DNA from 3 places in the Cytobacillus solani genome. Region 1 is predicted to be linked to each of the others. Evidence: predicted binding sites of a transcription regulator. Region 1 holds the regulator's gene; each other region holds the start of a gene.
The links. The regulator LexA, encoded in region 1, represses DNA repair genes until DNA is damaged. The targets are predictions, from matches to a motif close to CGAACATATGTTCG.

Region 1 (8,407 bases):
GAAGCTTCGAGAGCATTTAATATGGGTTAAAACAGTATTAAACCCAGCAAGTTTTTCAAATGGAAGATATATTAGGAACGTCATTGAAAAATCAATTCGTGCTCAAGCGATGAGGTTATTGATGCAAAATACGTTTGATCGGCATGAATTAATAACGATTAGAAGCAATGATTTAGTTTTTGAAGAGGATTAACGGATTACAAAAGGATTCCGTCTTCACGGAATCCTTTATATATGGGGATATCGGATGTTGCTCTTATCTATTTAAGTACCTAGTCTCCGGGCTGGCAGTTTCCATCTATACGTATATGAAAGTACCCTTAATCCAGTAATAACAATAAATAAAGTATATAATTCAAAAGAAGAAACGGCGATTTTTAGTCCAATGGCGAGCCCGCAAAGAATGGCCCACACAGCATATATTTCAGCTTTTAAAACAAGAGGCTTTCTTCGAGCGAGAAGGTCACGAACAATTCCTCCACCGCTGCCTGTTAGAACAGCAGCAACGATTACTGCACTTAGCGGATGATTCATTTCAGAAGCATAAAGTGCTCCTTGGATAGCGAAGGCTGAAAGCCCGATCGCATCAAAAAAATTCCCCCACTTTTGCCAGTGTTTTAATAAATTATTCGGAAAAAGGAATACGGCTGTTATGGAAAGTAACGCAATTTGGAAAAACAGTCCTTGCTCCCATAGGGCGGATACGGGAACACCAATTAAAAGATTTCGAATGGCTCCTCCACCAAAGGCGGTTACAATTCCTAAAATATACACACCTAATATGTCATATTCCTCTTCCATTGCAACAATCGCTCCGCTTATGGCAAAAGCGATCGTTCCAATCATACTTAAAACTTCCCATGTCATGATTTCGGCTCCTCTTTGGTGATGATTGCTACTGATTAGGATATGAAAAGTGGAACTTGATAAAGACCCAGATATGTTTATAGATTACTAGTTTTTGTGCAAACAATATGATTTTACCAAAAATATCGATATTTACAATCCTTTTAATATAATTAAGGGGTTAATATTAGGAATAATAAAATAAAACTTAGCACTTACGAAAATTAGAGTTGCCGCTCGATTTTTGATATGATGAGAATTAGATTAATGATGAAAGAAGGTTGTTGATTGGAACAAAAGACTGAATTTGAAAAAGTCATTTTAGTTGGTTGTCAAACGAATGAAGATGATCAGCGATTTGGTTATTCAATGGATGAACTCGGATCATTGACAGAAACAGCAAAAGGAAAAGTAGTGTCTACTGTTACGCAGAAACGAGAACGCATCCACCCAGCTACATACATAGGAAAAGGAAAAGTTGCAGAACTAACTGCCCTGCAGGAAGAGTTGGAAGCAGATTTAATCATCTTTAATGATGAATTATCACCAAGTCAGGTTCGAAATCTTTCAAGAGATTTTGAAGCGCGAATTATTGACCGAACACAATTAATATTGGATATTTTTGCTGGTAGGGCTCGTTCGAAAGAGGGAAAATTACAAGTAGAACTAGCTCAGCTTCAATATTTGCTGCCTCGACTTATGGGGCAGGGAACACAATTATCAAGGTTAGGTGCGGGTATTGGAACACGTGGACCTGGTGAAACAAAACTGGAGTCTGATCGCCGTCATATTCGAAATCGCATTAATGACATTAAAACACAGCTAGAGGTTATTGTTAAACACCGGGATAGGTACCGGGAAAGACGGAAAAAAAATAAAGCTTTCCAGATTGCCCTTGTTGGTTATACAAATGCTGGAAAGTCAACATTATTTAATCGGCTAACAGAGGCAGACTCATTTGAAGAGAATCAACTGTTTGCTACCCTAGACCCAATGACTAGAAAGGTTATTTTGCCGAGCGGATTTTTGACCCTCTTAACAGACACTGTTGGTTTTATACAAGATTTGCCAACGACTCTTATCGCTGCTTTCCGATCTACACTGGAAGAAGTGAAAGAGGCTAACCTTTTGCTTCATCTGGTTGATAGTTCAAGTCCTGATTATTACCAGCATGAACAGACTGTAAACAAGCTGCTTGAGGATTTAGAAAATGAAAAAATCCCACAAATAGTCGTATATAATAAAAAAGATCTTCAGCATTCTGATTTTGTCCCAACAGCAAAAACGAAAACAATCCAAATTAGTGCATTTGATGAGTATGACCGAAATAATTTAATGAAATTATTGGAAGAAATCGTGTTAAGTATGATGAGTTTCTATCATGTGGAGGTGCCTTCTACAGAAGGAAAGCTTCTATCACAGTTGAAAAATGAGACAATACTTCGCGAACTATCCTTTCATGAGGAAAAACAAATCTACATTTGCAATGGTTATTATTTAGAGGATCATCAAATAGCCGGACAAATTAGTAAATATAAGATTTAGATAAGGAGAACAACATGTTTCAACAATTATCAAATGGGGAAAAACTGCAGCCGATTGTAAATGAAGTGGAGCAGCAAATTGCATCAGTCCTTCAGTATATTGATAAGCGGATTGATGAAAACCAATTTAGAGTATTAAAGAGCTTTCAAAATAATAAGGTAAGTGATTCACATTTTATTCCTACAACTGGATACGGGTATGATGACATTGGCCGTGATACGCTTGAAAAAATTTATGCAGAAGTATTTGGCGGAGAGTCTGCTCTTGTTAGACCGCAGATCATTTCTGGCACACATGCGATTTCCATTTCTTTGTTTGGCGTCCTCCGTCCTGGAGATGAATTGCTATATATTACTGGCAAGCCATATGATACGCTAGAAGAAATAGTAGGAATTAGGGGAAGCGGAAACGGATCATTAAAGGAATTTGGTATTTCATACAATAGTGTTCCTTTAAAGAATGATGGTTCAGTTGATTATCGTGCTGTAGAACAGGCCATTAAACCAAATACAAAGATGATCGGAATTCAGCGTTCCAAAGGATATGCAACAAGACCATCCTTTACGATCACACAAATAAAAGAAATGATTCAGTTTGTGAAAGAAATCAAACCGGATGTGGTTGTTTTCGTCGATAATTGCTATGGTGAGTTTGTTGAAGAGATGGAACCTTGTCATATCGGAGCTGATTTAATGGCTGGCTCCCTCATAAAGAATCCTGGAGGCGGGATTGCAAAGACAGGCGGGTATATTGTCGGAAAAGTAAAATGGGTGGAGGCATGCTCTTATAGAATGACCTCACCTGGCATTGGTGCGGAAGCAGGAGCTTCCTTATATAGCTTGCAAGAAATGTATCAAGGCTTTTTCATGGCTCCGCATATTGTCGGCCAAGCATTGAAAGGGGCTGTGTTTACCTCAGCCATTCTAGAGCGATTTGGCATGAACTCATCCCCGAAATGGGATGCAAAAAGAACGGATTTAATTCAGGCGGTACAATTTGATGACCGTGATATGATGGTTGCATTTTGCCAAGCTATTCAATTTGCGGCACCGATCAATTCGCATGTAACACCATATCCAAGTCCAATGCCTGGCTATGAGGATGATGTCATTATGGCTGCTGGCGCTTTTATTCAAGGTGCAAGCATCGAGCTTTCTGCAGACGGTCCCATTAGGCCGCCGTACGTTGCCTATGTACAAGGGGGGCTCACTTATTCCCATGTGAAAATCGCTATCTGTCATGCTCTTAATGGATTAGCAGATAAGGGTTTTATTGATGTTAATTAGAAGAATTGTAATAAGTTAAATAAGAATTGAGAGGTTTGGGTTGTCAATAATCCAAGCCTTTTATTTTTTTAAATGTCATGTCAGAAAATCTAACATATGTTTGACAATAAACCTAACATCGTTTATTCTAATAATAGAAAATTTGTAAAGGAGGAGAAAGAAGTGACTGGAAGCAACATTCGACGTTCCATGCCGCTTTTTCCAATTGGGCCTGTCATGCAGCTGACTGATTTGACTGCAAGGCAAATTCGGTATTATGAAGAGCACCAATTGATTTCTCCAGCTCGATCTGAAGGCAATAGAAGATTGTTCTCGCTCAATGATATTGACAAACTCCTTGAAATTAAAGATCTTATTGATCAGGGAATCAATATGGCTGGAATTAAACAGCTATTATTTGTGCAAAATCAAGAAGTAATCGCTTCTGATGTAAAACCGCTTAAATCAGAGAGAGAACTATCTAATGACGAAATCAGAAGACATCTTAGAAAAGAAATCGTACAAGCCGGAAGATTTAACCAACATTTATCAAGCCAAGGGAATAAAACACGCTTATTCCACTGATAAAGTGGCTTTAAACAAAAAGGAGGAATTATTATATGGCAAGGTTTACAAAAGAGGATATTAAACGAATTTCAGCTGAAGAGAATGTAAAGTTTATCCGTCTCCAATTTACAGATATTTTGGGAACGATTAAAAATGTTGAGATTCCTATTAGCCAGCTTGAAAAAGCGCTTGATAATAAAATGATGTTTGATGGTTCCTCAATTGAAGGCTTTGTTCGAATTGAAGAATCAGATATGTACCTATTCCCGGATTTAGACACATGGGTAGTATTTCCGTGGACTGCTGAAAAAGGCAAGGTAGCTCGTCTAATTTGTGATATTCATAATGCAGATGGGACTCCATTTCAAGGAGATCCTCGCAATAACTTAAAACGTATTTTAAAGGAAATGGAAGAAATGGGCTTCACAGACTTCAATTTAGGGCCAGAGCCTGAATTCTTCTTATTTAAATTAGATCAAAATGGAGACCCTTCCCTTGAGCTCAATGATAATGGAGGATATTTTGATTTAGCACCAACAGATCTTGGAGAAAATTGCCGACGCGATATTGTTCTTGAACTGGAAGAAATGGGATTTGAAATCGAAGCTTCCCATCATGAGGTAGCACCAGGCCAGCATGAGATTGACTTCAAATATGCGGATGCCCTAACAGCTTGTGATCAAATTCAAACGTTCAAGCTAGTCGTAAAAACAATTGCTCGTAAACATGGTTTGCATGCCACTTTTATGCCAAAGCCATTATTCGGTGTAGCAGGATCAGGTATGCATTGCAATGTATCTCTTTTTAAAGAGGGAAGAAATGCGTTCTTTGATGAAAAAGGCGATCTGCAAATGAGTGATTATGCACGGCAATTTATTGCGGGTATTCTTAAACATGCAACAAGTTTTACAGCGGTCACGAATCCAACAGTTAATTCATTTAAGCGATTAGTTCCTGGTTATGAAGCCCCATGTTATGTAGCGTGGTCTGCACAGAATCGTTCTCCGTTAATTCGTATTCCATCTTCACGTGGAGTAAGTACACGTGTTGAGGTTCGAAGCGTGGATCCGGCTGCAAATCCATATTTGGCTATGGCCGTACTGCTAAAAGCTGGTCTTGACGGTATTAAAAATAATCTTGTTCCTCCCGCATCAGTAGACCGTAATATTTATGTGATGAGCAAAGATGAGCGTATTGCTGAAGGGATTGATGATCTGCCTTCAACTTTAGCTGAAGCGCTCGAAAAATTAAAAGGAAATGAAACGATTATATCTGCTTTAGGGGGCCATATTTTCGAACACTTCGTTGAAGCGAAGGAGATCGAATGGGATATGTTCCGTACGCAAGTCCACCCTTGGGAACGTGAGCAATATATGTCGATGTATTAATATATGATTGAAAAAAAGGGATGCTTAAAAGTTAAGCATCCCTTTTTTCTTTTAATCTAGTAAAACCCAGTGCAAATGACACGAGTGCAAAATTATTAATGAATATCTCGGTATACCCCAATTACTTTACCTAAAATAGAAACATTACGAAGAATAATCGGTTCCATGGTTGAATTTTCAGGCTGAAGTCTAATTCGATCTTTCTCCTTGAAAAATCTTTTTACGGTTGCTTCGTCATCCTCTGTCATTGCGACGATGATATCACCGTTATTTGCAGTGCTTTGTTGTCTGACTACTACGTAATCTCCATCAAGAATTCCCGCTTCAATCATGCTTTCTCCCATGATTTCAAGCATAAAAACCTGCTCATCTGCTGGGGCAAGCCTTTCAGGCAAAGGAAAGTATTCCTCAACATTTTCAACGGCTGTTATCGGCATACCGGCTGTTACTTTTCCGACAATCGGAACATTTACGACTTTATAATTGATTGCCTCGGCACCTTCATCTAAATCAAGAATCTCAATTGCACGCGGCTTAGTAGGATCTCTGCGAATTAACCCTTTTGTTTCTAATCTTGCTAGATGACCATGAACAGTTGAGCTTGAAGCCAGTCCAACTGCTTCGCCGATTTCCCGTACAGAAGGCGGGTATCCTTTAAGCTTTACCTCATCCTTAATAAAATTTAATATATCCTGTTGCCGTTTCGATAATTTCACCATCATAATTACCTCACTTATGATTTCTTTTCCCAATTATAGCATCTATTAGTAAAAAGTACAAACATAAGTTCGAACAATTGTTGACACGAAACAAGTGTTCGATTTATAATGAAATCAATAAACGAACATATATTCTTATCGAGGTGTAAATATAATGAAAAAATTGTGGAATCAATATTCGTATGCTATTATTCTAGTCGTTTTAAGCTTGCTAACTTCATTTATCCTTATAGTTTATAATGGCCTTTCAGGAGAAGATGGCCTAAAGAAAATTACTGTTAATGAGGGGGATTCGCTTTGGCAGATAGCTGAAGACTTTTCCGATGAACATATGCTATCAGCGAACGAATTTGTTGAATGGGTTGAAAGGCATAATGGAATTGCAGGAGATAGAATCTATCCGGGAGATGAACTTATTCTTCCAATTGCTATAGAAAAAGGAAACGGAACAGAAGTGGCAAGTTCACAAAGCAAATAGATTAGGAGAAAGGGAAATATATGAATGCAATTATCTACTGCCGAGTCAGCACTACGAAAGAAACGCAGGAAACATCGCTCGTAAGACAAGAAGAGGAACTTACAAAACTTGCAAATGAAAAAAGTTTAGAAATTGTTAAGGTTATTAGAGAACAAGCTAGCGGCTATGATTTAGAGCGGGAAGGAATTCTCGAACTTCTGTCATTAATAAAAGGACATCAAGCTGATGTCCTTTTAATACAGGATGAAACGAGGCTGGGGCGAGGCAATGCGAAGATCGCCATTCTACATTGCATTTTAAAAGAAGGAATAAAATTATTCAGCATTTCTCACAGCGGGGAATTGCAGCTTTCTGAATCTGACTCTATGGTTTTGAATATTGTCGGCATGGTAGAGGAATATCAAAGAAAACTTCATAACATTAAGATTAAACGCGGGATGAAAAGAGCTGTTAAAAATGGTTATAGGCCTGAAAAAAATTTGTCCAATTTGGGGGTCCATTCTGGGAGGGAACGTATAGAAGTTCCGATTGAAGAGATAGTTAGACTTCGCAAGAATGATTTAACTTTTTCGGAAATTGCTGCAACCCTTAGAGGATTTGGTTATGATATTTCAAAAGCAACTGTACACAGGAGGTATAAGGAATATATGGATTCTGAGCTTATAGAGTGAACTTCTTGTCAAAAGGAGTCATTTTTAGTATTATGGCAGTTGAGTTTAATGATAAATATAAAGGAGCCTAACTATGCTGCCTAAAGAAAAGCTTGATCGAATCAATATGTTAGCTAAGAAAGCGAAAGAAACAGGTCTAACTGAACAAGAAGCAAAGGAGCAATCTACCCTTCGCAGGGAGTATTTAGAGACGTTTCGTTCTTCAATGTTTAATACATTAAAAAGTGTAACAATCGTTGATCCAAATGGCAATGATGTCACACCGAAAAAGCTTAAAGAAGTTCAAAAAAAGAATCTTCATTAATCGGAGGAATACATTAGATTTGTATTCCTTCTTTACATAGGGGCTTATAAAAGTGACAAGATATAAATAAATCAGCTTTTTTACTTGGTTTTGATACAATTTATTGAATATAGATGAAGCTGTCTATATTATTATAAGAGTAATGATTACTCGTTGGGAGGATGTTTTTAATGTTTGATCAAAATGATGCTCTATCTATAAACTCCATTCGTACTTTATCAATTGATGCGATTGAAAAGGCGAATTCCGGGCACCCAGGCATGCCGATGGGAGCTGCACCAATGGCTTATACCCTTTGGACTCGGTATATGAATCATAATCCGAAAAATCCAAACTGGTTCAATCGTGACCGTTTTGTGCTATCAGCTGGACACGGCTCTATGCTTTTATATAGTCTTCTTCACCTTTCTGGTTATGATGTATCAATGGAAGATATTAAAGGCTTTAGACAATGGGGAAGTAAAACTCCAGGCCATCCTGAGTTCGGTCATACACCTGGTGTAGATGCAACTACAGGTCCTCTTGGCCAAGGAATTGCCATGTCTGTTGGTATGGCGATGGCTGAAAGACATTTGGCTGCAATTTATAACAAAGACAATATGAATATTGTTGATCATTATACAT
Region 2 (8,407 bases), 580 kb from region 1:
ATATTTCAAACTTTTTTCGCGGATCAAATGGAAAAGTGGGATATACCCGATAATTTCCATTACATTCGATAATTGGTGAAATAGACTGTAAATCAACATGAAGAACTTCTGAAGGCTGTTCACTAATTAAGGAAGAAAAAGAGACTTGAAGTCCTGTAGCAATTTTCCATAATGTTGTGACGGTTGGATTGGATTCTCCGCGCTCTATTTGGCCGAGCATGGCCTTGCTGACGCCAGTAATATCTGCAGCAGTATCCAAACTGTACCCTCTTGATTTACGAATATTCTTTAGGTTGACTCCGATATTTTTTTGAATATTTTCCATTATTTCCTCCGGAACGGTTGTTTATTATAACGCACATATGTATACTATAATTATTCAAATGTCTTTTATACTATCCATTATAGCTATTATAGTATATTTTTAAAACTAATTATTTGAAATTTCAGATGGAAAAGGCGGTGACTTCATGGCGGAACTAGCAGTAAATAGGTCTGCATCAGAATTTAGGAAAGGGTTACAAGCAGGAATTAGCATTGCTATTGGCTATGCTCCGATAGCATTGACATTTGGGCTGTTAGCTAAAACAACTGGCCTTTCTATTGGAGAAACAGTACTCATGAGCTTGGTCGTTTTTGCCGGTGCCTCACAATATATCTCGTTAAGCTTACTATCGCTCGGAACGGGGATATTTGAAATCATTTTAACTACATTTATTGTAAATATTCGGCATTTCCTGATGTCAACGGCATTAAATGAAAAAAGTGAAGAGGATCATTTCGTTAATAAGGCTATCTATTCTTTTGGGATAACAGATGAAACTTTTTCTGTTGCGGCGATGAAGGAAGGAACAGTTACAACCGGGTATATGTTTGGGCTGAATCTCATTTCATATGTGAGCTGGGTCGTTTGCTCGGGAATTGGCTTCTTAATTGGCGCTAGTTTGCCGCAAACACTGCAGGAGAGTATGTCAGTTGCCCTCTATGCGATGTTTATCGGTTTACTCGTTCCATCCATGAAAAGAAGCATCAAGGTCGTGTACCTAGCTGCTCTCGCTGCTTGCTTTAATACAATTTTTACGTTAACCAATGCCTTATCATCTGGATGGGCCATTGTTGCTGCTACATTGCTATCTGCTGTAATGGTTGAGTTTATTGAAGGAGTAAAGAAGAAGCAAAGGGGGGAAGGGCATGAGTAGCGAAATCGTTTGGATGATTCTTGGAATGGGCGCGGTTACCTATATCCCAAGAATGCTTCCGTTTGTCCTTTTTAAAGGGAAGGAACTGCCCCCTTTTCTTCAAGGTGTATTAAAGAATGTACCATCTGCTACATTAGGTGCCCTTATTTTTCCTGGAGTATTATTCATCCAAGAAGATATTTGGTTTGGAATACTTGGTGCTGCTGCCGCTTTTCTTGTTGCTTATCTAGGTGCGAATGTGATTGTCGTCGTACTGGGGGCAATAGCTGTATTATCTGTCTACTCATTTATTATGTAATGCAAAGGCCGGTTTTCGCGAAAACCGGTTTTGCTATGTAAAAATCGTACAAACTATAAAGTGAGCGATAGATTTCGGTAGACAAGTAGTTCTAAATATGATTTTTTATACTAAACTAAATATGGAAAGGCTGTACAAATTGGGGGGAGTGGAATGGCGAGAAAAATTGGCTTTTACGGGATTCTAGCTTATGTCATATATGGGCTATTTTTTTATTGGTATTTATTTCATTTTGCAGATACAAGTCTGCAGTTTGAGTATGAAGGCACAAGGGCCGATCCTGCTACCTTTTTAAACGGAAGAGAGCTTATGCTAAGTGAGGAATATTCAAAAATAAGAAATTTATTATTTTTCCTTTCGACGCCTTTTGAATGGTTATTTTACTTATTTGTCCTGCTGCTTGGACTGGGGAATGCCTTTAAAAAGTGGGCAGGGCAGTCTACTAAATTGAAGTTTGTTCAGTCTGCTATTTATCTCTTCTGGCTTTCGCTCTTTGCGTTTGCTGCGACAGCTCCGTTAAGTTACATTAGCTATTCTCTTTCGAAAAGCTATAATATTTCAACGCAAAGCTTTAGCAGCTGGATGAAGGATGAGCTTATTGATTTCTGGATTAACTTTGGGATGATGATCATTATTGTTGGCGTTCTTTACTGGCTCATTAATAAAAGCCGGAAAAGATGGTGGCTCTATGCATGGCTGCTGTCTGTCCCCTTTACATTGTTCATGATGTTTCTTCAGCCCGTTGTTATCGACCCGCTTTACAATGATTTTTATCCATTGAAAAACAAAGAGCTTGAAGCAAAAATTTTAGAATTGGCCGCTAAAGCGAACATTCCTGCTGAACATGTATTTGAAGTGAATATGGCGGAAAAGACGAATTCCCTTAATGCATATGTAAATGGAATTGGTTCTAATTCGAGAATTGTTCTTTGGGATACAACGTTAAACCGATTGAATGATGATCAAATTTTATTTATTATGGCGCATGAAATGGCTCATTATGTTGAAAAACATATTTACTTCGGAATTGCCGGTTATTTGCTGCTATCACTCGTTGGGCTTTATTTAACTGCAAGGATCATGGAATATGTAATTGGCAGATGGGGGAAAGTGCTTAAGATTCCAGCGGTAAATGACATTCGTTCTCTTCCGTTGTTTCTAATGATTCTTTCCATGCTATTATTTATTTCAAGCCCATTGTCCAATTTCGTCTCCCGATATCAGGAATCACGTGCAGATAAATATGCAATCGAAATGACGAAGAATACAGATGCAGCGATCGGTACATTTCAAGAATTGACCCGAGCAGGATTAAGTCAAGTGAACCCGCCGCTGCTCGTAAAAATTTTCCGTTATGGACACCCAACGATGCTCGAACGCATCTCGATGCTTGAGGAATATGAAATCAATCATAAAGTAAAGGAAAACGAGTAGGCCGCTTGCTGCTGCTCGTTTTTTTGCTTACAGCGTACTTGAAAAAAACAAATCCCCCGTCGTAATTGACGGGGGATGAATCGATAGCAGCTAATTACCGAAACGTCTAGTAAGTTCCTGATATTGTTTAGATAGATGATTAAATGCTCGTTTATTATTTGTATCAATGGCTTCATCGATTTTTTCCATCAGCTTTGCTTTTTCTTTCTTGAGTAAAATTTCTGAAAGCAGCATATCAATGTAGAGATCTAATACAAAAGACTCTTTTAGGTGCTTCTTCTTCATGGCGCTTTTTTTCATCAGCTCTGTGTATGATTTTTCATTCATGAAAATCACCTCAATGCTTTTTACTATTATATGGAGTTACTTCGATTTATTCAACTTGATTTTGAATTTTTTGAAAATATTTTTATGGAGAATTTGAACAAATTAGTAACATTTAGAAAAAAATGAATTATTTTACTGTAAACCTGATATGATGGAGGCGAAACATTATATAGGGGAGTTGAAGAAATGAATGGCCAAGAAATATCCTCTTTAATTGATGAATATGAAATTAACCCGAATACGATGGTTGTCATGCCACTGGCATACGGTTCAAAAATTTATTCGCAAATTTGGGAGCTAGAGGATGAGTTTATATCACCATTTAAACCAATTGATATTATTAAAAAGAGCTGTACATTTTTTGGTTCTAGCTATGAAGGTCGCAAAGAAGGAACCCGTCAATTAACTGGAATTACCCACAAAGCACCAATTACTATTGACCCCACAAACTTCATTTATTTTTTTCCAACTACTTCAGCGAGCAACTCACAATGCATATGGATTTCATCGGAGCATATTCTTTCTTACCACCGTTTCGATAGAGGCAATACGGAGGTGAAATTCAAAAATAAACAGTCAAAAATTATCCCGGTATCCTTCAATTCCTTCAATAATCAGGTTTTAAGAACCGCTCTTTTAAGAACAACGCTAATCAGCAGAATTGAGGAATCGGAACGGAAAGCACTGTATTTTTTTAATGGGAAAAGAAGTATAAGTGCATTAGAAAGGGCAAGCAATTATCGGATTAGAGGTTTTAAGGGCTGAGGCGGCCTAATTTTTTGTGCTCTTCCTTCACCTTTAGTTTTTCGGGCTCTTTGTGTAGTTGCTTATATGCCGTTTATATAAATAATAATCCATCAGCTCTTGTACTTTGTTGCGAATACGTGGGTTGAAGTAATTGTGCTGTTCTTCATAACCTTTATAAAGAAATAGGAACATCGTGAAAGCTTCATCCCGCTTTAGCTGCTGTACCTTAAGCTTATTTTTGCTCATATAAAGTTTGACTGCGGACAATTCTTTTTGAATGACCTTCATTGTTTCCTCAACTAAATTTAAATAAGGCTGTGGGAGTTTGAAAGAGCTTTTATTTATGACAGTCAGATCACGATTTAAAATCGTCAGCACCATTGGTAAATAAATAGCCTGCTCCAGTATGTTGCGATCTTCCTCAGGAATTCTTGTCATATTCCCTTCCTCCTTCATAAATTCAAAAACAAAACAAGAACATTTGTTCTAATTTTACTGATAATCTATTCCGATTGCAAGAGGCATTCTTTGTCGGATTTACCAATACTTTAAATGAAAATAAAAGAGAAGCAGGGAAATTAATTCTATTGTCGAAATAAAAAAGAACATGTATAAGGAGGGTGATGTAAAATGACAGAAAAACGGACCATACAAGCGGAAGATCTTTACCAATTAAAATCAGTAGCAGATCCCCAGCTGGCTAGCAACGGAAGGGATTGTGTATTTATTGAAACAGTGATGCTGGAAGAAGAGAATAAATACTCTTCACATTTATATTATATAAATGTAAGCGAAAAAAATAAGCCAGTTCAATGGACATTTGGTGAAGCTCGAAACCACTCACCTAGATGGTCTCCAGATGGGCAGAGGGTAGCGTTTGTATCAGATCGAAGCCAGAAGGGTCAAATTTATGTCTTAGATGTAAAAGGGGGGGAAGCCCGGCAATTAACCACATGCCCAAATGGTGCATCAAACCTTGTATGGTCGCCTGATGGGACAAAAATTGCCTTTAATGCGGCATTGAAAAATGGTGAATCTTTATCATCATCTAATAAAAGTGAAGAAAAGAAAGATAAAAGGCCTGTTCCTCTTGAAGTAGATAAAATGAAATATAAATCAGATGCTAATGGATTTTGGGAAGGAAACTACACTCAGGTCGCATTCGTAGATATTCAAACAGAGGAAACGGGTCTGCTCACCTCAGGCGAACACGACTATCAGCTGCAATCATGGTCGCCTGACGGAAAATATGTGACGGTTACCGCTGATTTAAGTGAGGAAAAGGATCAGTCCTTCTTGAGTGATGTCTACCTCATCAATGCAGAAACAAAAGAAGCTAGAAAGCTGACAGAAAGTACAGGATACTTCGGGAGTGCAACATGGTCTCCTAATGGCAAATACATTGGGATGTTAGGACATGAAAGGGAATATAAAAATGCGACACTCTCAAAAATTTGGATTTATGACATGGAAGCTGAAAAGCTTGATTGCTTAACAAAGGATTCTGATTTGCTAATTGGTGATTATGCTATTGGTGATTTCCAGCAGGGGGCAGTCACGCCAGGCATTCTGTGGGGAGAGGATAATCACAGCTTCTATTTCTTAGCTACAGATCATGGCAATACGGTTGTTTATTATGGAACATTAGAAGGAGAGCTATACCCGGCTTTGCTCGATGCTCAGCATGTATATGGTCTCTCCACTGGCGGAAAAGTTGATCGGGCGGTCGTAGCCTTAAGCAAGCCTTCGCACCCGGGAGATCTATTTGTCCTGCATGTGACATCAGGTGAATTAGAGCAGCTGACAAACGTTAATGAAGCATTTTTACAGGAGACAGTGCTTGCTAATGCAGAGCCGATTGAATTTACATCTTCGGATCAGTGGGACTTGCACGGCTGGATCATGAAACCAGTTCATTTCAAAGAAGGGGACAAGGTTCCGTTAATTCTTGAAATTCACGGTGGCCCACATGCAATGTATGCGAATACGTACTTTCACGAGTTTCAATGTCTAGCCGCTCAAGGATATGCTGTATTGTATATAAACCCAAGGGGAAGCCATGGGTATGGCCAGCAGTTTGTTGATGCAGTACGAGGGGATTATGGCGGAAAAGACTACGAGGATCTTATGGATGCGGTGGACTATGCGATAGCAAATTTTGATTTTATTGATGAAAATCGCTTAGGCGTAACAGGCGGCAGCTATGGCGGCTTTATGACAAACTGGATTATTGGACATACGAACCGCTTTAAGGCTGCCGTGACTCAGCGTTCCATTTCGAACTGGATTAGCTTTTATGGTGTAAGTGATATTGGCTATTATTTTACTGATTGGCAAATTAAGAGTGGCTTGAACGATATTGAAACACTATGGAAGCATTCACCGCTTGCCTATGTGGATAAGATGGAAACACCGCTCCTTATCCTTCATAGTGAAAAGGATTACCGCTGTCCGATTGAACAGGCAGAACAGTTATTTATTGCCTTAAAAGACCGGAAGAAAGCAGCTAAATTAATCCGTTTTCCTGAAGCAAATCATGAACTTTCAAGAAGTGGAAAACCCAATCTGCGAATCAGCCGTTTAAATTACATTGCTGGCTGGTTTAATGAATATTTGAACTAGAAATAATACCGCAAGCCTTTAATAGGTTTGCGGTATTATTTCTGTCTAGCTTCAGCGCCTACCCCCTCGAGGTCACAAGACAAGCCCCCCAGAAAGGTAAAGAACAACCTTTCCGTGAGGCTTGTCTTGTGCTTGTCGGGGGTGAGCAAGGTGCTTCCGCATTTCTTTTATTTCTTCAATTGCAATTATTGGATATTTATGGCGATAATGAGGTATACAAGAAATACCAGTAAACAAAAAGAAACTTTTTTACTAAATAAGTAGTCATATATTGTTGAAGGTTATAAACTGAAAAAAACAGGAAGGAATTTTTAATATGAGAGATAAAAGATATCAACATAAAAAATCGAAAAGGAAGAAATGGAAGACATTCGTCCTTATTCTATTTCTATTATTTGCAGGGACCCTAGCCTATTCGTATTATCAGTTTAAACAAGGAGTCTCACAATCAAAAGATAAAGTAGACACTCAAGCAATAGAATATGAATTTAACGGTGATAAAGATCCGTATGGAGGGACAAGTATTCTTCTCTTAGGAAGTGACGATCCCGGAAAAGGAAATTCAAGAGCAGATACAATTATGGTTGCCCAATATCATCCGGATAGAGGGACATATAAAATACTATCTATTATGAGGGACACATATGTTGACATTCCTGGTCATGGCAAAGATAAGATTAATGCAGCCTTTGCTTTAGGCGGGCCTGAGCTATTAAGGCAAACGATCAAAGAGAATTTTGATATTGACCTTCAATACTATTCCATTATCGACTTTGAGGGATTCATACATCTTATAGATGAGGCATTTCCTAAAGGGGTAGAAATTGAAGTTGAGAAGGCCATGTCAGCTAAAATCGGGGTGCAGCTTGAGCCTGGATTACAAAGGCTTGATGGGAAGCATCTTCTTGGCTATGTCCGTTTTCGTCATGATGCCATTGGTGATTTCGGCAGGGTTGAACGCCAGCAAAAGACAATGCAAGCTTTGGCTGATCAATTGATGAGTTTTCAAACAGTGGCGAAGCTCCCTAAATTAGTAGGTGTGATGACGCCGTTTGTCAATACGAATATGGCTACAAAGGATATTCTATATATTGGTAAAGAATTTATTTCTGCGAAGAATCGTGACATTGAAACAATGCGGATTCCGGTAGATGGATCCTATCAAGATAAGAGAATAAGCGGGGTCGGTTCTGTGTTGGCAGTAGACTTTGAAGAAAATAAACAAGCAATTCGTGAATTTTTCACTAAATAAAATTCTTTTTCAGAAATTAGGTGTACAATAAGAGGACAAGAGGTAAGCCAAGATATTAGAAATATAACTTTAAATATTGTCTAGCTCTATTCAAGGAGATTCTACATGGATTACGAATTATTTAAAGATTTGTTTACACTTGAAAATATTATGGATTTAATCGAAAAATATCGTTCTTTTGGTCCGTTGCCAGGGCTCTTGCTTCCAATGCTTGAAGCATTTTTGCCTTTTCTTCCACTCTTTATATTTGTCATGGCAAATGCAAATGCGTTTGGATTGTGGTTCGGATTTTTATTATCATGGATAGGTTCAACGGTCGGTGCCTTTCTAGTCTTTCTGCTCGTTCGGAAATATGGGCAGAAAAGAATACTGCGGTTTCTTAAAAAGAGCCCAAAGGTGCAAAAGCTCATGGCATGGGTAGAGAGACATGGGTTCGGTCCATTATTTATCCTATTATGCTTTCCTTTTACTCCTTCTGCCGTTGTAAATATTGTAGCTGGTTTATCAAAAATTAGTATTGCCCAGTAT
Region 3 (8,407 bases), 2.3 Mb from region 1:
GCAGCACGTTCGAAATTGAGTGCTTTCGCCGCTTCCTTCATTTCTTTTTCCATATTTACAATTAATTTTTCTCGTTCTTTCTTATTCAGCTTGCCGATTTGGGATGAAGCCTTATATTCTTCTTGTTCCTCAGCTGCATGAGTGGCACGTATAACTTCGCGAATATCTTTTTGAATCGTCTGCGGTGTGATTCCATGTTTCAGATTGTGTTCCTCCTGCATTGTGCGGCGCCGTTTCGTCTCACTAAGTGCTAATTCCATAGAATTAGTGATTTTATCCGCATACATGATGACATGCCCATTTGCATTTCGGGCTGCACGTCCAATCGTCTGAATAAGGGAACGCTCCGAACGAAGGAAGCCTTCCTTGTCAGCATCTAGAATCGCTACTAAAGAAACCTCCGGAATATCAAGACCTTCTCTTAAAAGATTGATTCCGACTAGAACATCGTACGTTCCAAGACGAAGCTCACGGATGATTTCAATCCGCTCTAATGTTTTTACCTCAGAATGCAAGTATTGAACTTTAATGCCGATTTCCTTTAAATAGTCGGTCAAGTCTTCAGACATTTTTTTCGTCAAAGTAGTAATCAGCACACGCTCATTGCGCTTAATTCGATCTTGGATTTCACCAATCAGGTCATCAATTTGTCCTTCTATCGGACGGACATCGATCGTTGGATCAAGCAGCCCCGTTGGACGGATAATTTGCTCAATCATTTCTGGAGTATGTTCAAGCTCGTATGGTCCAGGGGTTGCAGAAACATAAACAATTTGATCGATATGTTTCTCAAACTCAGGAAACATTAACGGACGGTTATCTAATGCTGATGGAAGACGGAAGCCATGTTCAACAAGGACAGATTTCCGTGCTTGGTCTCCATTGTACATTCCGCGTATTTGCGGAAGCGTCACATGGGACTCATCAATGACGATAAGCAAATCCTTTGGAAAATAGTCCAGCAGTGTATATGGAGTTGACCCTGGTGGCCTTAATGTTAAATGCCTGGAATAGTTCTCAATCCCTGAACAAAAGCCCATCTCTCTCATCATTTCGAGATCATAACGAGTTCTCTGTTCTAAACGCTGAGCTTCAAGCAGCCTGTTATTGTCACGCAAATCTGCTAACCGTTCTTCCAATTCCTTTTCGATATTTTGAATGGCTACGAGCATTTTTTCCTCACGGGTTACGAAGTGAGATGCAGGAAAAATAGCAACATGTTCTCTTTCGCCAATAATTTCTCCGGTCAGTGCATCGACTTCACGTATCCGTTCAATTTCATCCCCGAAAAATTCCACACGCAAACAGTGCTCGTCCTTCGAAGCAGGGAATATTTCCACCACATCGCCACGAACACGAAATGCTCCACGCTGAAAGTTAATGTCATTTCGTTCATATTGAATGTCCACTAGCTTCCGCAGCAATTGATTTCTTTCAATTTCCATCCCTGTGCGAAGAGATAGAACAAGCTCCCTATACTCTTCCGGTGATCCCAATCCATAAATACAGGAAACACTGGCTATAATAATGACATCTCGACGTTCAAATAAGGAGGATGTCGCAGAGTGGCGCAGTTTATCAATTTCATCGTTCACACTCGAGTCTTTTTCTATAAAAGTATCAGTGGATGGAACATACGCCTCCGGCTGAAAATAATCGTAATAACTGACAAAGTATTCTACCGCGTTATCAGGAAAAAACTCTTTAAATTCACTATAAAGCTGACCAGCCAATGTTTTATTGTGCGCAATAATCAAAGTTGGCCGATTGACTTCTTTAATCACATTTGAAATTGTGAATGTCTTTCCTGTTCCTGTCGCCCCTAAAAGCGTTTGATGGCGTTTTCCCGCTTGGATTCCTTCAACAATTTTTCTGATTGCCTCAGGCTGATCGCCTTGCGGAGAATACTTTGAGACTAGTTTAAATTGGTCCTTCACTAAAAAGCCTCCAGTTCATTTATACTTTTCTCTATTATCAATCAGCTTGAATGTGTAAGGGCTGGCTGTTGCTGATTTGTCATTTTTTAACTTTATTCTTATATACATTCTACCACAAAACTGTTCATACAAACCAGCAATATGCGAACGAATATTCGTTTTATTTTTCAGTTAGTTAAATATTCCAGAAGGGATTTTATCGAAAATAGGTTCATATTGCTGAAATGTAATGAATCAAACGTTTGATTAGTTCTCAATCATTCTTGTTTTACATAGAAAGAATGGATTTTTTCTCGACAATTTCCCAAGAAATATGAGCTTTAATTAAGCTAAATGACTACTATTTCGCACGAATCAAGAGGGATTTAGTCGAAGCAAAGTTAATCAAACGTTTGATTAACTTTTATGTTTCATTTATTCCAATTAAAAAACCTGTCGAAGAAGCGCCGACAGGTCTACCATATGTTTTATCTAGGATTTTCTCTGAAAATTCTTTTTCATCCGCTGTGAATACCAAAATCCAACCGTCAAAGAAAAGGCGTCAACGACAATAAGCCAAAATGAATCTGTGTAGCCTTTATAAACAGAAGCTGCAATTAATGCTACCGTCAGGACAAGGCCAATCACATGATTATATGCTACCCTTGTAAACAGCACTACTAGCAAACCTGGAATCAGCAGGGCCGATAAAAATTTTAATCCCAATCATTACACCTTCTTTTACTAATTTCACCTACCAATAGAATAGCTTATTTTGGTAACATACACCACCGATTTAACCGAATGATTCTATACCTTTCACCACATGATAATCATATAACATTTCAGGGAGGCATACTTACGATGGCTAGAAGAAAGCGGCGTCCGCTCGTTCCAGAATCACGGGGAGCGTTGGATCAGTTAAAAAATCAAGTAATGAAAAACAAAGGATACCCTATTGACCAAGATAATCCCGATCATGTGAAATATGGGGTAGCAAATGAAGTTGGTGTTCCGCTTCAAAAGGGGTATAACGGCAGTCTAACTTCAAAAGAAGCAGGAAAAGTCGGCGGCGAAATTGGCGGAAACATGGTAAAAGAGCTTGTACGCATGGCACAAGAGCAGATGCGAAAATAACTTGTTATGGTAAAAATGTAGTAGTGTATTTTTTGTGCATCGTTTTAGTGTAGTGGTTACTTAAATGGAACTGTTTTTCTATGTACTGAAGAAGGGTGTCCTGAATTTACTATCGGGACACCCTCTGTTTCTTTGGATTTTCTGTTTGGGTTTAAATCAGAGTTGATCTTATAGAATCCTTCTATGAGACGATTTCTTTCGCTTTTTGGGGGATTCTGTCCAATCGAAAGATCCTTTTTTCTTGAAAAATCAGGATGCATGCTTCTTATGTGACTTCTTTTTCCTCTTTTTTAAAAAATCGGGCTCCATACTCTTTATACGTGGCCTCTTTTTCTCTTCAATACCATGAGACAGCTCCTATCGATTTTATCTCTTAGACCTCTCTAATGAGCTTGTTCTCAAAATACCCCTATTTGTCCTCAGCAGCTTTTCTTTCATTAAATTCGTCTTTGATCGCTGTTAATAATTCAGAGTTGATTATTAATTCCAGTCCAGTTAAAGCAAGTGCCTTCGCTCCAGTAATTAATGCTTCATCTCCCTTTTTAGAAGCAGCTGCCTCTCTAAACGGAACTGTATGACCAACGAGATCATCTGCACCAATTTTAATATACGGGTGGATTGTCGGTACTACTTGACTGATGTTTCCAGCATCTGTTGAACCAATGCCATCCTTATCATCTAAAATAACTGTTTCCCCTAATTCCTCGATGATGCGATGAAATACTTCATCAAACTTCCTATTTAATAGAAGATTATCAACTTCATTTTGGAAAGCGATGATATTAAGCGTAGCACCCGTCGCTAGTGCTGCACCTTCAGCAATAGCCTTTACCTTCTTTGTTACTTCATTTAAATGTGCTCTTGTTGCTGCACGGATAAAGAATCTTGCTTTCGCATATTCAGGAATAATATTCGGCGCGTCTCCGCCGTCTGTAATAATCCCATGAATGCGGACATCATCCTTTAACTGTTGACGTAACGCATTGACTCCATTGAATAGCTGGATAACCGCATCAAGTGCATTAATGCCTTCGTGTGGAGCAGCTGCTGCATGTGCTGGCTTGCCAATAAACTCAAAGTCAAGCGGATCGACAGCTAGTGATGTGCTCGTCAGCCTTGTTTGATTAGATGGATGGATCATTAATGCGGCATCAATCCCTTCTAATAGCCCATGCTTTACAAAGCTTCCTTTTGCACTTCCATTTGGACCACCTTCTTCGGCAGGAGTCCCTAATACAACAACCTCTCCTCCAGTTTCATCTAATGCCTTGCTTAATGCGATCGCAGCTCCAACACTCGTTGTTCCAATGATGTTATGGCCACATGCATGACCAAGACCAGGTAGCGCATCATACTCAGCTAGAAATGCGATAGCCGGTCCTTCTAAGAAGGATTTTTTACGAGCAAGGAAAGAAGTATGGTGTCCAGCTACTGCCTTTTCCACCTCAAATCCTTCTTTCTCAAGAATGTCAATCAGCAGTCCTGAAGCAAAATACTCTTCATTTCCGATTTCAGGCTTTGCATGAATTTGATGACTAGCTGAAATATAAAGCTCCTTATTGCTTTCCACATTCTCGTTAATTGCTATTTTTAACTCATCGATTGTTTTTAATGGTGTTGACATGATTATTTCCTCCCTAATGTTTTTTATTTAAATCCATTACCAGCCAATATCGCTTAACGGAATAAATGTTGGAATGGAATTTCCTTTGTATTCTTTTTCGATAAATTCAGCTACATCATCCTCTTGATAAAGCTCAGCCAATCTCTTTAGATGTTTCTTGTCCTTGTCTTCTGCTCGTGTGGCAATGATATTGACATATGGAGTAGCGGTAGCACTCTCATGGTAAATGGAGTCCTTCGTTGGATTGAATCCTGCGTCAACTGCAATTCCGTTATTAATGACGGAAGCTGCTACATCTGGGAGAACACGCGGTGTTTGTGCTGCAACCATTTCGACAATTTCAAGATTTTTAGGATTTTCAACGATTTTATCTAATGATCCGTTGCCATCGTAATCGTCTGTCAGCTTAATCAGGCCAGCTTCTTGAAGAAGAAGCAGCGCTCTTCCCATATTGGATACATCATTTGGTACCGCTATTTTTCCTCCCTCAGGAATTTCATCAATAGACTTATATTTTTCAGAATAAATTCCCATTGGTGCAAGAACTGTCGTGGCAATTGGCACTAAATCTAAATTATGTTCCTTTATAAAAGAGTCAAAGTACGCAACGGTTTGGAATGCATTGGCATCAAGCTCGCCTTCAGCTAGGGCAATGTTCGGCTGTACATAGTCAGAGAAACTGATTATTTCTACTTCAATGCCTTCCTTTGCTGCCTTTTCTGCTACGAAGTCCCAAATGCGGTTATCTGATCCGCTTACACCAATCTTCACTTTTACGGTTTTTTCTTTTCCGCTTGTTTCGCTTGAGCACGCTGTACTAAAAACGGCCAGTGTTAAAATAATGAATGCTAAAAATAACTTTTTCATTGTTGTCATCCTCCTGATTATCGTCTGCGAATTCTTTTTGATAATATATTGCCAAAGGTTTGCAGCCCTTGAACCATTACGACTAAAATACCTACTGTGATCAGCATAACCATTGTGTCGAACCGCTGATAGCCATATGTAATAGCTAAATCACCAAGTCCTCCCCCGCCAACAGCTCCAGCCATTGCAGAAGCTCCTACTAAACCAATTGTTGCAATCGTAAAGGCTAATACTAAAGAGCTAAGCGCCTCTGGGATGAGAAATTTGAAAATGATTTGCGCCGGTGTTGCTCCCATCGCCTGAGCTGCTTCAAGGACACCTGGGTCTACTTCAAGCAAGGAATTTTCTATTAATCTGGCAATATATGGACCAGCGTAAAATACGAGTGGAACGACTGCTGCCGCTGTTCCAATCGATGTGCCTACAATCAATCTTGTTACCGGAATGATTGCCACCATTAGAATAATGAATGGCACTGAGCGGAAAATATTAATAATTCCGTTGATTACATTGAAAACTGGCAGATTTTCCAGCAGATGCCCCTTTCTTGTTACGACAAGAAGAATCCCTAGCGGCAGACCGAGAACAGCTGAGAATAATAGAGAAAATGCCACCATCTGAATTGTTTCAATAAGCGCTTCAATAATTTGGTCTGAATTAACTAGCATGTGCTTTCACTTCCTTTACTGTTACTTTCTCTTGGCTGATAAACATTAATGCCCGGTTGATTTCACTCTCTGCCCCTTGAAATTCAACGATCAAATTCCCGAAAGGCGTGCCTTGCAGCTCGGTAATATTTCCAAAAAGAACATTGATGTGAATGTCAAACTTCTTCGCCAGCTGTGAGAGCAGCGGCTGGCCTGCTGAATTGCCGATAAAATTGATTCGGAAAATCTTTTGAAGTCCTTCATTTTTCTCAACAATCTCTTTAATGGAATCAGGAATTTGGTCATTCATGACAGAGCTGACAAAGTTTCTTGCCGTCTCTGTTTTCGGTGACGAAAAGACATTGAAAACAGTCCCTTCCTCAATGATCTTCCCCGCTTCAATAACTGCAACCCGATCACAAATTTCTCGGATGACTGCCATCTCATGGGTGATAATGAGAATCGTAATGTTATATTCTCGATTTATTTTTTTCAACAGCTCCAGGATCGAGCTTGTTGTTTGCGGATCAAGTGCAGAAGTTGCCTCATCACATAAGAGAATCGAAGGCTTTGTAGCGAGTGCCCTTGCAATACCGATCCGCTGCTTCTGCCCGCCTGATAGCTGATCTGGATAATTATTCGCTTTGTCTGACAAACCTACAAACTCTAATAGCTCATTCACTCTTTTCTTCATTTCCTCTTTTGGCACCTTTGCTAGAATTAATGGCATGGCCACATTCGCAAACACCGTTTTTGAGTTTAGGAGATTGAAATGCTGAAAGACCATCCCGATATTTCTTTTTACCTCACGGATTTCCTTTGCTGATAAAGCTGTCAGATCATATCCATCCACAATCACACGGCCAGATGTAGGCTGCTCGAGCCAATTGACACAGCGGATAAGCGAGCTTTTTCCCGCTCCGCTAAACCCGATTACACCGAAAATCTCCCCTTTATTGATTGTTAAATCAATTCCATTCAGTGCCGCAACCTGCTGTCCGCCGCTGGTATACACCTTTTTCAAATTTTGAAATTCAATCATTTTGTTCTCTCCTTCCGGTGACTGACACCTTTATACTTGGAATTGCCTGTGGGTGTGCAGGCAAACTTTTGATCCTTTTTAATTGCGTGCCCCAGTCCTTTATGAAAAAAAGGAAATAAAAATCCCTCTTCCTGAAAACAAGAAGAGGGCATTCCTTTATTCACAAATAAAGGGCAGGGGGTCTCTTCTTATCTCTCAAGCTTTTCGCTTGCTGGATTTGGCATAGATTCCAAAATGGAATCCGCTGCCGAGGCTTCATCGGGCCAGTCCCTCTGCCTCTCTCGATAAGAATGTATATTTTATTTTTATTATTCCAATGCGAAAACTATGATTATTACACAAAAAAACTCGAATTCCTCCTTTGTTGTTTACAACAAAAAACCTCTTCTTAAAAAGAAGAGGACAGAATTCAACGTTTGCGCCTCTTCTTATCTATCAAGACATGCTTGCTGGAATTGGCACGGTACAATAAGTCCGTTGCCGAGGTGTCGTAGGGCCAGTCCCTCAACCTCTCTTGATAAGAAGTACTTCACATATTCGATTTGGTTAACTTGAAATATACTTTACATTCAATAAAATAAAAAGTCAACTACTTTTTCGAAATTTATGAATGCAATGATCAATGATACGTTTTTGAATGTTGAGAGGATTGATCCATTTCCTTTGTTTCTGTTCCTCTTGTTCCAAGATATATTGCTCCTAACACACACATGATTCCAATCAGTTGATTCAGACCAAAAGGTTCTTTTAATAAACCAATGCCTACCAATGTTGCCGTTATTGGAATAAACCCTGTAAAGATTCCCGCTATATTAGCGCTTACCTTTGCAACTCCTTTATACCAAAGAACGAATGAAAGCACACTGGCAGTGATTGCATAATAAACGATAAGCAAGTATACAGTCGGTTCTAAATCTATGAAATTGAAAGTGATCGCTTCCTTTATCGAAAAAGGAAGAAAGAAAATAAAGCCTATGATGTTCACTCCTGTAGCCATTTGAATCGGCGTCAACACAGCTGATAGCTTTTTGGCAAATATGGTAAACAAGGCTTCTGAAATAACGGCACCAAAGACAAGTACATTTCCAAGTAAAAATAAGGGGCTTTCTAAAGTTGATGAGTTCGTCTGAAAGGTAATAATTGATATCCCTAAGACTGCAAGACAAATAGAAAT

Region 2: the regulator LexA is predicted to act here: its motif matches at 4,480-4,493, upstream of FI644_RS00845 (YhjD family protein).
Region 3: the regulator LexA is predicted to act here: its motif matches at 2,082-2,095, upstream of uvrB (excinuclease ABC subunit UvrB).

The regions. Positions count from the first base shown of each region.
Region 1 is NZ_CP041305.1:4,786,570-4,794,976, reverse strand. It holds gene spoVK (stage V sporulation protein K) at 1-193, shown strand, start outside; gene FI644_RS24090 (trimeric intracellular cation channel family protein) at 265-867, opposite strand; gene hflX (GTPase HflX) at 1,135-2,391, shown strand; gene FI644_RS24080 (methionine gamma-lyase family protein) at 2,406-3,677, shown strand; gene FI644_RS24075 (MerR family transcriptional regulator) at 3,840-4,241, shown strand; gene glnA (type I glutamate--ammonia ligase) at 4,277-5,611, shown strand; gene lexA (transcriptional repressor LexA) at 5,707-6,330, opposite strand; gene yneA (cell division suppressor protein YneA) at 6,485-6,808, shown strand; gene FI644_RS24055 (YneB family resolvase-like protein) at 6,829-7,479, shown strand; gene FI644_RS24050 (DUF896 domain-containing protein) at 7,553-7,783, shown strand; gene tkt (transketolase) at 7,954-8,407, shown strand, end outside.
Region 2 is NZ_CP041305.1:159,839-168,245, reverse strand. It holds gene FI644_RS00875 (helix-turn-helix domain-containing protein) at 1-325, opposite strand, end outside; gene FI644_RS00870 (AzlC family ABC transporter permease) at 471-1,199, shown strand; gene FI644_RS00865 (AzlD domain-containing protein) at 1,192-1,497, shown strand; gene FI644_RS00860 (M48 family metallopeptidase) at 1,651-2,931, shown strand; gene FI644_RS00855 (IDEAL domain-containing protein) at 3,022-3,258, opposite strand; gene FI644_RS00850 (competence protein ComK) at 3,445-4,023, shown strand; gene FI644_RS00845 (YhjD family protein) at 4,057-4,443, opposite strand; gene FI644_RS00840 (S9 family peptidase) at 4,636-6,627, shown strand; gene FI644_RS00835 (LCP family protein) at 6,944-7,879, shown strand; gene FI644_RS00830 (TVP38/TMEM64 family protein) at 7,985-8,407, shown strand, end outside.
Region 3 is NZ_CP041305.1:2,492,672-2,501,078, reverse strand. It holds gene uvrB (excinuclease ABC subunit UvrB) at 1-1,937, opposite strand, end outside; gene FI644_RS12490 (CsbA family protein) at 2,409-2,642, opposite strand; gene FI644_RS12485 (alpha/beta-type small acid-soluble spore protein) at 2,781-3,053, shown strand; gene FI644_RS12480 (M20 family metallopeptidase) at 3,463-4,677, opposite strand; gene FI644_RS12475 (MetQ/NlpA family ABC transporter substrate-binding protein) at 4,714-5,544, opposite strand; gene FI644_RS12470 (methionine ABC transporter permease) at 5,562-6,212, opposite strand; gene FI644_RS12465 (methionine ABC transporter ATP-binding protein) at 6,202-7,233, opposite strand; SAM riboswitch class I at 7,419-7,524, opposite strand; SAM riboswitch class I at 7,659-7,757, opposite strand; gene FI644_RS12460 (DMT family transporter) at 7,853-8,407, opposite strand, start outside.